Regions from separate parts of the Mycobacterium sp. 1245499.0 genome, predicted to be linked through region 2. Evidence: predicted binding sites of a transcription regulator. Region 2 holds the regulator's gene; the other holds the start of a gene.
What was found. Region 2 encodes LexA, which represses DNA repair genes until DNA is damaged. Its sites were predicted from a motif close to CGAACANNTGTTCG; they were not measured.
Positions count from the first base shown of each region.

Region 1 (4,405 bases), on a different contig from region 2:
GCCACCCGGCCCCGCGGGGTCCGCGCGACCATGCCGGCGCGGACCAGAAACGGCTCGCACACCTCCTCGACGGTGGTGGCCTCCTCGCCCACCGCCACCGCCAGCGTCGACACCCCGACCGGGCCGCCGCCGAAGCTGCGGGTCAGCGCCGAGAGCACCGCCCGGTCCAGCCGGTCCAGGCCCAGCTCGTCGACGTCGTACACCGCCAGCGCGGCCTTGGCGACATCGCGGGTGATCACGCCGTCGGCGCGCACCTCGGCGAAGTCGCGAACCCGGCGCAGCAGCCGGTTGGCGATCCGCGGCGTCCCGCGCGAACGGCGGGCGATCTCCTCGGCCGCATCGCCGCCCAGCTCGATGCCCAGGATCCCGGCGGAGCGGGCCAGCACCCGCTCCAGCTCGGCGGGCTCGTAGAAGTCCATGTGCGCGGTGAAACCGAACCGGTCCCGCAGCGGGCCGGTCAACGCGCCGGACCGGGTGGTGGCGCCGACCAGGGTGAAGGGCGCCACTTCCAGGGGGATCGACGTCGCGCCGGGACCCTTGCCGACCACCACGTCGACCCGGAAGTCCTCCATGGCCAGGTACAGCATCTCCTCGGCGGGCCGGGCGATGCGGTGGATCTCGTCGATGAACAGCACGTCGTGCTCGACGAGGTTGGACAGCATGGCCGCCAAGTCACCGGCACGTTCCAGCGCGGGCCCGGACGTCAGCCGCAGCGAGGACCCCAACTCGGCGGCGATGATCATCGCCAGCGACGTCTTGCCCAGCCCCGGCGGACCGGACAACAGGATGTGATCCGGTGTGCCGCCACGGTTTTTGGCGCCCTCGATGACCAGCTGCAGCTGTTCGCGCACCCGCGGCTGGCCGATGAACTCGCGCAGCGAGCGCGGCCGCAGGCTGACGTCGATGTCGCCCTCGCCGGACGCCAGCGCGCCGGAGACCTCCCGGTCGGCGTAGTCGTCGCCGACGTCGTGCGGACTCATCGGGCCTTGCCCAGCAACGACAGGGCGGCGCGCAGGGCGCCCGAGGTGGTGGCGTCGTGCTCGGCGGCCAGCACCTTGTCAGTGGCTTCCTCGGCCTGCTTGACGGCGAACCCGAGCCCCACCAACGCCTCCACCACCGGCCCGCGGACCGCGTGGCCGTTGAGCGCCGCACCCGGCGACGCTCCCCCGCCCGCCCCGGCGGCGCCGACCTTGTCGCGCAGTTCCAGGACCATCCGTTCGGCGCTGCGCTTGCCGATGCCGGGCACCCGGGTGAGCGCGGTGACGTCGCCGTCGTACAGCGCCTGACGCAGCGCCGCGGCGTCGTGCACGGCCAGCGTCGCCATCGCCAGCCGGGGCCCCACCCCGGACACCGACAGCAGCGTCAGGAACAGGTCGCGGGTATCGGTGTCGGTGAAGCCGTACAACGTCATCGAGTCCTCGCGCACGATCATCGCGGTGATCAGCCGCGCCTCGGTCCCGGCCCGCAACGTGGACAGGGTCGACGGGGTCGCGTTCACCCGGTAGCCGACGCCGGCGGCCTCGATCACCACGTGATCGAGCGCCACCTCGAGGACCTCGCCCCGCACCGAGGCGATCATCGCGCGGCCTTCAGCTTGGCGCCCAACTTGGCGCGGTATTTCTCGCGCTGCTCGGCGGCCATCGCTTCGGCCGCGGCCATCCGGGCGATCATCGGGGCCCGCCAGCAGTGACAGATCGCCAGGGCCAGCGCGTCGGCGGCGTCGGCCGGCGACGGTTTGGCTTGCAGCGCAAGGATTCTGGTGACCATCGCGGTGACCTGCGCCTTGTCGGCCGCGCCGTTGCCGGTGACCGCGGCCTTGACCTCGCTGGGGGTGTGGAAGTGCACGTCGATGCCGCGTTTGGCGGCCGCCAGCGCGACCACGCCGCCGGCCTGAGCGGTGCCCATCACCGTCGACACGTTCAGTTGGGAGAACACCCGCTCGATCGCCACGACGTCGGGTTGGTGGGTGACCAGCCAATGCTCGACGGCGTCGCTGATCCGCAGCAGCCGCTCGGCCAGCGGCGCGTCCGACGGGGTGCGCACCACGTCGACGTCCAGCGCCACCACCGTGCGCCCGCGCCCGCTTTCGACGACCGACAGACCGCATCGGGTCAGGCCGGGATCGACGCCCATCACCCGCATTCCCGCTCCCACCTAGTAGAACAGCTGTTCGATACCCTAGCGGCCGGCGCCGACGGGCCCGGGTAGGACACGCGGCGCCACCCCCGATTCCCGCCGCGACGTTACGGCGCCGAACCCGCGAAAAAGCTGTTAGCTTTAGCCCACGTTCGCTCGAGCAAGGTGGCAACGAAGGGGTTGGCGTGGGATCTCTGCTGGTCATGATCGCCGTGGTGCTCTTCATCGCGTCCATCGTGGTGTTGGTGGTGGCTTTGCGGCGGCCCAAGCAGCCGGCCCAGCGGGGCGGGCGCCCGGATCCGCTCGCCGCCGACGCGATGCCCCAGTTCGGGCCGCGCCAGCTCGGGCCCGGCGCCATCGTCAGCTACGGCGGTACCGACTACATCGTGCGCGGTTCGGTCACCTTCCGCGAAGGCCCGTTCGTCTGGTGGGAGCACCTGCTGGAGGGCGGCGACCAGCCGCTCTGGTTCAGCGTCGAGGAGGACGACGGGCGCCTGGAACTCGCGCTGTGGGTGACCCGCAAGGACGTGCCGCTGCGGCCCGGCGACCCCTACGTCGTCGACGGCGTGATGTTCCACGAGTCCGAACGCGGCCGCGCCTCCTACACCACCGAGGGCACCACCGGCCTGCCGGCCGGCGGCGAGATGGAGTTCGTCGACTGCACCAACGCCGACGAGTCGGCGCTGCTCTCGTTCGAGCGCTGGGCCCCGGACATGCCCTGGGAGGTCTCGACGGGCAAGTCCGTCTCGCCGGGCGAGATCACCGTGTATTCGGCGCCCCCACCCAGCCCGGCGTAGCGCAGAGGTCAGGTCGGTGCCCCTTCATCAGCTCGCCGTGACCCCGGCCGATGTATCCGGCGAACGGCTGAGGCTGGCCCTCAACGCACCCGTGCCCGCGCCGCTGGCCAGCTGCCGGCTCGACCACCCCGGCGGCGGCCCGGCGCTACTGCTCGGGGTGCTCGGGGCCTCACACGTCGTCGCGGTGGAGCAGGCGTTCTCGGAGGAAATCTCTTGCACCGCGCGTAATCTCGGGGCCGACCTGCCCGAGCGCACCGACGCGCCCGGCTACCGCCTGCGGTCGCGCACCGACACCCACGACGAGGCGAGCTTTCGCCGGCTCGCACGGGACCTGCGCGCCCGGTGCGCCCGAGCGGGCTGGCTCGGCGGCACCTTCCCCGGCGACGACGCCGCACTGACCGTGCTGGCCGCCGAAGCCGACGGCGCCGGCTGGCGCTGGCGGACCTGGCACCTCTACCCGGGGCGGCACGGCGGAACGGTGGTCCACACGGCCAGCCGGTGGCGCCCGTGAGCCGCAACCGCCTGTTCGTGATCGCCGGCGTGCTGGGCGCGGCCGGCCTGGCGTGCCTGATCTTCGGAATCATCTTGTTGCAGAAAAACATTGGGTCATACGTCGCCGGGCACTATCACGAATACGCCCGCGACGTGAACGGGACTCGCTACCAGTGCAGCGGGTCCCCCGACCAGGTGGCCGACGCGCTCGCCGACTATGCCGAACCCAACGCGCGGGCCGACAACGGCAAAACCGAGTACCTGCGCTACAGCAACAACATCGTGATCGTCGGGCCCGACGGCGGCTACCCGTGCAGCATCCGCGTCGAACCCCTGAGCGCCGGATACAGCCACGGCGCCTTCATCTTCCTCGGCCCCGGGTTTTCCCCCGGATCCCCATCGGGCGGCGCCGGAGGCACCCCCGGCGGCCCCGGCGGAACCAAATGACTCCCACCACCGCAAAGGAGAGCACCATGTATCTCGCCGTCGAGATCGGCACCGTCGACCTCAATCCCGTGCTGAAGGGCGCGGTCGCGACCATCCTGTACTTCGCGGTCGGCATGGCCGTGCTGCTCGTCGGGTTTTACGCGGTCGACGTGCTGACCCCGGGCAAGCTGCGCCAGCTGGTGTTCATCGACCGCCGGCCCAACGCGGTGGTGGTCGCCGGCGCGATGTACATCGCGCTGACGATCGTGATCATCACCGCGATCGCCAACAGCTACAGCCAGCTGGGCCAGGGCCTGGTGGGCGTGGCGGTGTACGGGTTGATGGGCGTGATCCTGCTGGGCGTCGCGCTGTTGACCATGCACCTGCTGATCCCGGGCAGTTTCCACGAGCACATCGACGAGCCCGAGCTGCATCCGGGATCGTTCGCGGTGGCGCTGATACTGCTCGCCGTGGGAGGGGTGACCGCCGCGGCGGTGTCATGAGCGCGGTCGGGTCTGCGGGCGAGGTGCGGGCGCCCGAGGCGATGTGGCCCG
Region 1 is NZ_LZMG01000382.1:29,149-33,553, reverse strand. Features, by position in the region: gene ruvB (Holliday junction branch migration DNA helicase RuvB) at 1-980, opposite strand, end outside; gene ruvA (Holliday junction branch migration protein RuvA) at 977-1,579, opposite strand; gene ruvC (crossover junction endodeoxyribonuclease RuvC) at 1,576-2,142, opposite strand; gene A5646_RS23785 (DUF4178 domain-containing protein) at 2,322-2,933, shown strand; gene A5646_RS23780 (DUF2617 family protein) at 2,950-3,444, shown strand; gene A5646_RS23775 (DUF4247 domain-containing protein) at 3,441-3,872, shown strand; gene A5646_RS23770 (DUF350 domain-containing protein) at 3,899-4,354, shown strand; gene A5646_RS23765 (polyamine aminopropyltransferase) at 4,396-4,405, shown strand, end outside.
Region 1: ruvC (crossover junction endodeoxyribonuclease RuvC) is a predicted target of LexA. The motif match lies at 2,160-2,173, and genes of this name have one in related genera.

Region 2 (4,405 bases):
GGAGCGGCGCCGGCGGATGGCCTGGCCTTCGTCGGTTTCGCGCGAGTCGATCACCCGGGAGTCGGGATGACGGCAGAACGGACAGTGCATGACCGCTCCTTCACCGTGCCGACAAACAACCGCAGGACTTCGAGCGTACCCGCGCGCCGATCTGCACGGCTACGAAGCCGTTTTCGCACAACGGTTGTCAGCCGACCGGAGCGATCAGGGTCTGGCCGGCCATCAGGTTGGGCGAGTGCAGGTCGTTGAGTTCGCGGATACGGTCGGCGACCTGGGTGGTCGGCGCGTCGGGCGCGACCCGGTGCGCGAAGTCCTGCAGCGACTCCCCCGCGTCGACGCGGACGACCGCGAGCCGGTCGGGAACGTGGGCCGCGGAGTTGGCGGAGTCGCCATTGAGCACCTGCCCGACGTTCGCGACGAGACCCAGCCACAGCGTGATCGCTCCGGCGGCCACTGCCAGCCCGATCGTCGACGCCCAGGTGGTGGCCCGCCTGCGGTGCGGAGCGACCGACATCGCCACCCCGGTGCCGTAGTAGCGCGTCGCCGCACCCGCCGGGCGGGCCGGCGCGGGCCTGCGAGACCGGGCCAGTCCGTCACGTCCGTACCGAACGCCTTGGACGGGTCCGTTGATCGGGCGCCGAAGACTGCTGATACGCGGCGCAGGCGTGTGGATGACTGTCATCTTCGTTCCTCCGGTCAACTAGCTCTCGCTCGTGTGTTCGACACTAATCGCTTGTGTGTTCGAAACCCGAACATTTGAGCGAAGCGTGTCGCACGAGCAAACGCTAGATCACACCACCGACAAGTTCGTCGGCCTCTACCACTGTCACGAGGCCCAGATACCCGATATCCCGAAGAGTTACACATTTGTGATTCACCCGACTTTGGGCCTTCTCCGCCGGCGTTCCATCCGGGGCGACACGCCACTCGAACACATGTTTGATTCTTGTTCGTCGGGCGGCTACATTCAGTGCCATGGGCGACAGCAACGACATTTCTCCGCCCGGCCCCGAAGGCCGGTTGCACTCCGTGGATCCTTCGCTGACCGAGCGGCAGCGCACCATTCTGAATGTCATCCGCGCGTCGGTCACCAGCCGCGGCTACCCGCCGAGCATCCGCGAGATCGGCGACGCCGTCGGCCTGACGTCGACCTCATCGGTGGCACACCAGCTGCGCACCCTGGAGCGCAAGGGATACTTGCGGCGCGATCCCAATCGTCCGCGAGCGGTCGATGTCCGCGGGGCCGACGACGAGGTGGCGGCGCCCGCCACCGAGGTGGCCGGCTCGGATGCCCTGCCCGAACCCACGTTCGTCCCGGTGCTCGGGCGTATCGCGGCGGGCGGACCGATCCTGGCCGAGGAGGCCGTCGAGGACGTCTTTCCCCTGCCGCGCGAATTGGTCGGCGAGGGAACGCTTTTCCTGCTCAAGGTGGTCGGCGATTCGATGGTCGACGCCGCGATCTGTGACGGCGACTGGGTGGTGGTGCGTCAGCAGAACGTCGCCGACAACGGCGACATCGTCGCGGCGATGCTCGATGGCGAAGCAACCGTCAAGACGTTCAAACGCGCTGGCGGTCAGGTCTGGCTGATGCCGCACAACCCGGCGTTCGACCCCATCCCCGGCAACGACGCGAGCGTGCTCGGCAAGGTCGTCACGGTCATCCGCAAGGTCTGACGCGCGAGGAGTCAGTCGGCCCGGGTGAAGCCGTTGGCCAGCGCGACTTCCTCGCTCGACAACCAGATTTCGGCGAGCGTGTCCTGATACAGGTCGCTGCCCGGCGTGTAGTACAGCCCGTAACGCGCACTGGCCTTGATCGGGTATCCGTCGGGCGCCTGGTACGGGTCGTCGAGCGGCAGATGGATCGTCGGCCGGCCGTCCGGGCCCGCCAGACCGTTTTCCGAGCCGTCCTCGGCGTCGTCGGCGGCGGCGTGCCGACCGCTACGCGCCGGCGTCCCCGCGGCGACCGCACCGGCGCCCACGGCGTCCGCCGCGTCGGCTCCCGTGGCGCTGGCGGCCCCCGACTCGACGTCGGGCTCGGGCGTGGCGACGTCGAGGTAGTCGTCCTCGGGCTCGGCGGTCTCCAGGGCGCCGGTCACGGCGTCGGTGTCCGGTGGGGTGCGGGGAACGACGACGTCGGGATACTCGTCGTCCGGGTAGGCCTGGCGCGCATAGTCGGCGTCGGGGTCCTCGGCGTCGACGTAGGCCGCGTCGTCCGCGGTCTCGGGCTCGGCGAGCTCGGGGACTTCGTCGGTGTAGTCGGTGTAGTCGGACTCGGCCGCGGGATAGTCGGCCTCTGACAGCATCTCCTCGGAGACGACGGGGATGGAGTCGGTGTCGACGGCGTCGGGGTCGTCCTGCTCGAATCCGTAATCGCTCTCGGCCGGAGCCTGACGTTGCCAGCTGACCCGCCCGACGTCCGGCGCCGGTTCGGCCGGCGCGCTCAGCGGCGCGAACGACTCGGCGTCGTGCTCGGAATCGTCGTGCCCCCACGGGCCGTCGGCGTCGTAGCCGAAGTCGCGGCCGCGGTCGGGCGCATAGCCCGCAACGTCGGGTTGCCCGGGCCGGCGCCGGCGCCAGCCGAACAGCACCCACGCCAGGAGTACGAGCAGCACCAACACCGGAATGGCGGCCATCAGCCACCACCAGTGCCAGGTGAACTTCTTGGCGTGCGCCGGCATGGCCGAATTGCTGGGCTGGTTCTGACCCGACACCTGCAGGCCGGACAGCAGGGGCGCCAGGTTGGCCGGTTCCGTGCTGAACGTGTTCTTGGCCCGGTTCCATGAGATCTTGCCGCCGGTGAACTGCTGCGAAATCACGTCGCCGTTCACGGTTTGGTCGCCGACCGGCGCGCCGAGCTTGCCGGCGGGGGCGCGGAGCTTGTCCCACGCCGCCTTCATCGCGCCGCGGATGACGAACGCGCCGTGCTCCGACGTCCAGAAGATGACCGGCTTGTCGGCGGCGGAGAAGGTGCAGACCTTGCTGGAAGGGCCTATGCCGCCGTCGGTTTCGTTGGTGGTGGGGAATCCGAGGTCGCTGCCCACCGGGCCGCCCAGCGACTCGTATTTGGCCAGGATGTCGCTCTCGACGGCGTTCGCGCCGGTGGCCGGCGTGAAGAACACCTTTCCGCCGGCGAAGTTCTGAGCGATCCCGTCACCGCCGACGGAATATTGGCCGCCCTGCTTGGCGCCCAACGGCCCGCTGGGTCCGCCCGCCGCGCGCCACGCCGTGTTGATCGCCGCGGTGGGATCGATCGCCACCTGCAGACCCTTCAACTGATCGGCCAGCGCCGGCGGTTCGGTGGTGAACTGCTTGGTCTGCCGGTTCCACGAGACCTGGCCGCCGCTGAATTTCTGCGAGGACACCTCGCCGCTGTAGGTCTCGTCGCCGACCGGCACGCCCAGCACCCCGCCCGAGCTGCCCAGCTTGTCCCAGGCGGTGTTCAGCGCGCCGCGCACCACGAACGGGCCGTGCTCGGGTGTCCAGAAGATCACCGGCTTGTCGCTGGCCGAGAAGGTGATCACCCGGCTGTCGGGGCCGGATAGACCGGGCACTTCGTTGATGGTCGGGAAGCCCAGGTCGCTGCCGGCCGGCCCGCCGAGCTGCTCGTATTTGTCGAGGACGGGCCCGTAGGCGAACTTGGCTCCGGTGGCCGGGGTGAAGAACATCTTGCCGCCGTCGAAGTCCAGGGCGAAACCGTCCCCGACGGGGTACACGTCGCCCTTGCGAGCGCCCAATGGTGAGGTGTCGCCGCCGGCCTTGTCCCAGGCGGCCATGATCGCGGCTTCGGCGTCGCCGATAGGACTCGCTACCGCGGTGGGGGCCAGCAGCACGGCGGCCAGTGCGGTGGTCGTCAAGCTGACCAGCGCGCTTCCGATCAGCTTGCGCATGTGACCTCTCTGCACCTTCACCAAGCCTCCCAGCCGGCGGATAGGGATCTATCTGCGGCTATGCCCTTACCTGCATAACCGGCGAGCGGGCCGTGCTTGCGCGGAAAATGGACCCGCGCACGATCAGCCTTACCGCCGGGCTCGCATAACTTTGCTCCAACCAACAAGAAATGCGAAGTCAAATCACGAATTTTACAAAAACGGATACCACACCGATGTCGAAATGATGCGTGCCCATGGCCCAATCGCGACCCGCCGGGCCACCGTTCGCGCTGTGTTGCGGATATCGCACAGAAAAGCGGCCGGAGCGCGCGCTCGAGGAACGCCGCCGGACTGCCGACTCGCACAGCCGAATTGCGCCGGACGCGGCCGCCCGCGGTGCAGGAGGCGTCGCCCGCGGGGCGATCGCGGGCCTGACTATGCGCGACGACGCGCCCGGCGTACCCGAGACACATCCGCCGACGGTATGGGAACCACCACCGAATTCACGCCCGCACCGACCGCTGGTCGACAAATTC
Region 2 is NZ_LZMG01000241.1:9,555-13,959, reverse strand. Features, by position in the region: gene nrdR (transcriptional regulator NrdR) at 1-90, opposite strand, end outside; gene A5646_RS13690 (LysM peptidoglycan-binding domain-containing protein) at 188-682, opposite strand; gene lexA (transcriptional repressor LexA) at 976-1,674, shown strand; gene A5646_RS13680 (LGFP repeat-containing protein) at 1,686-3,887, opposite strand.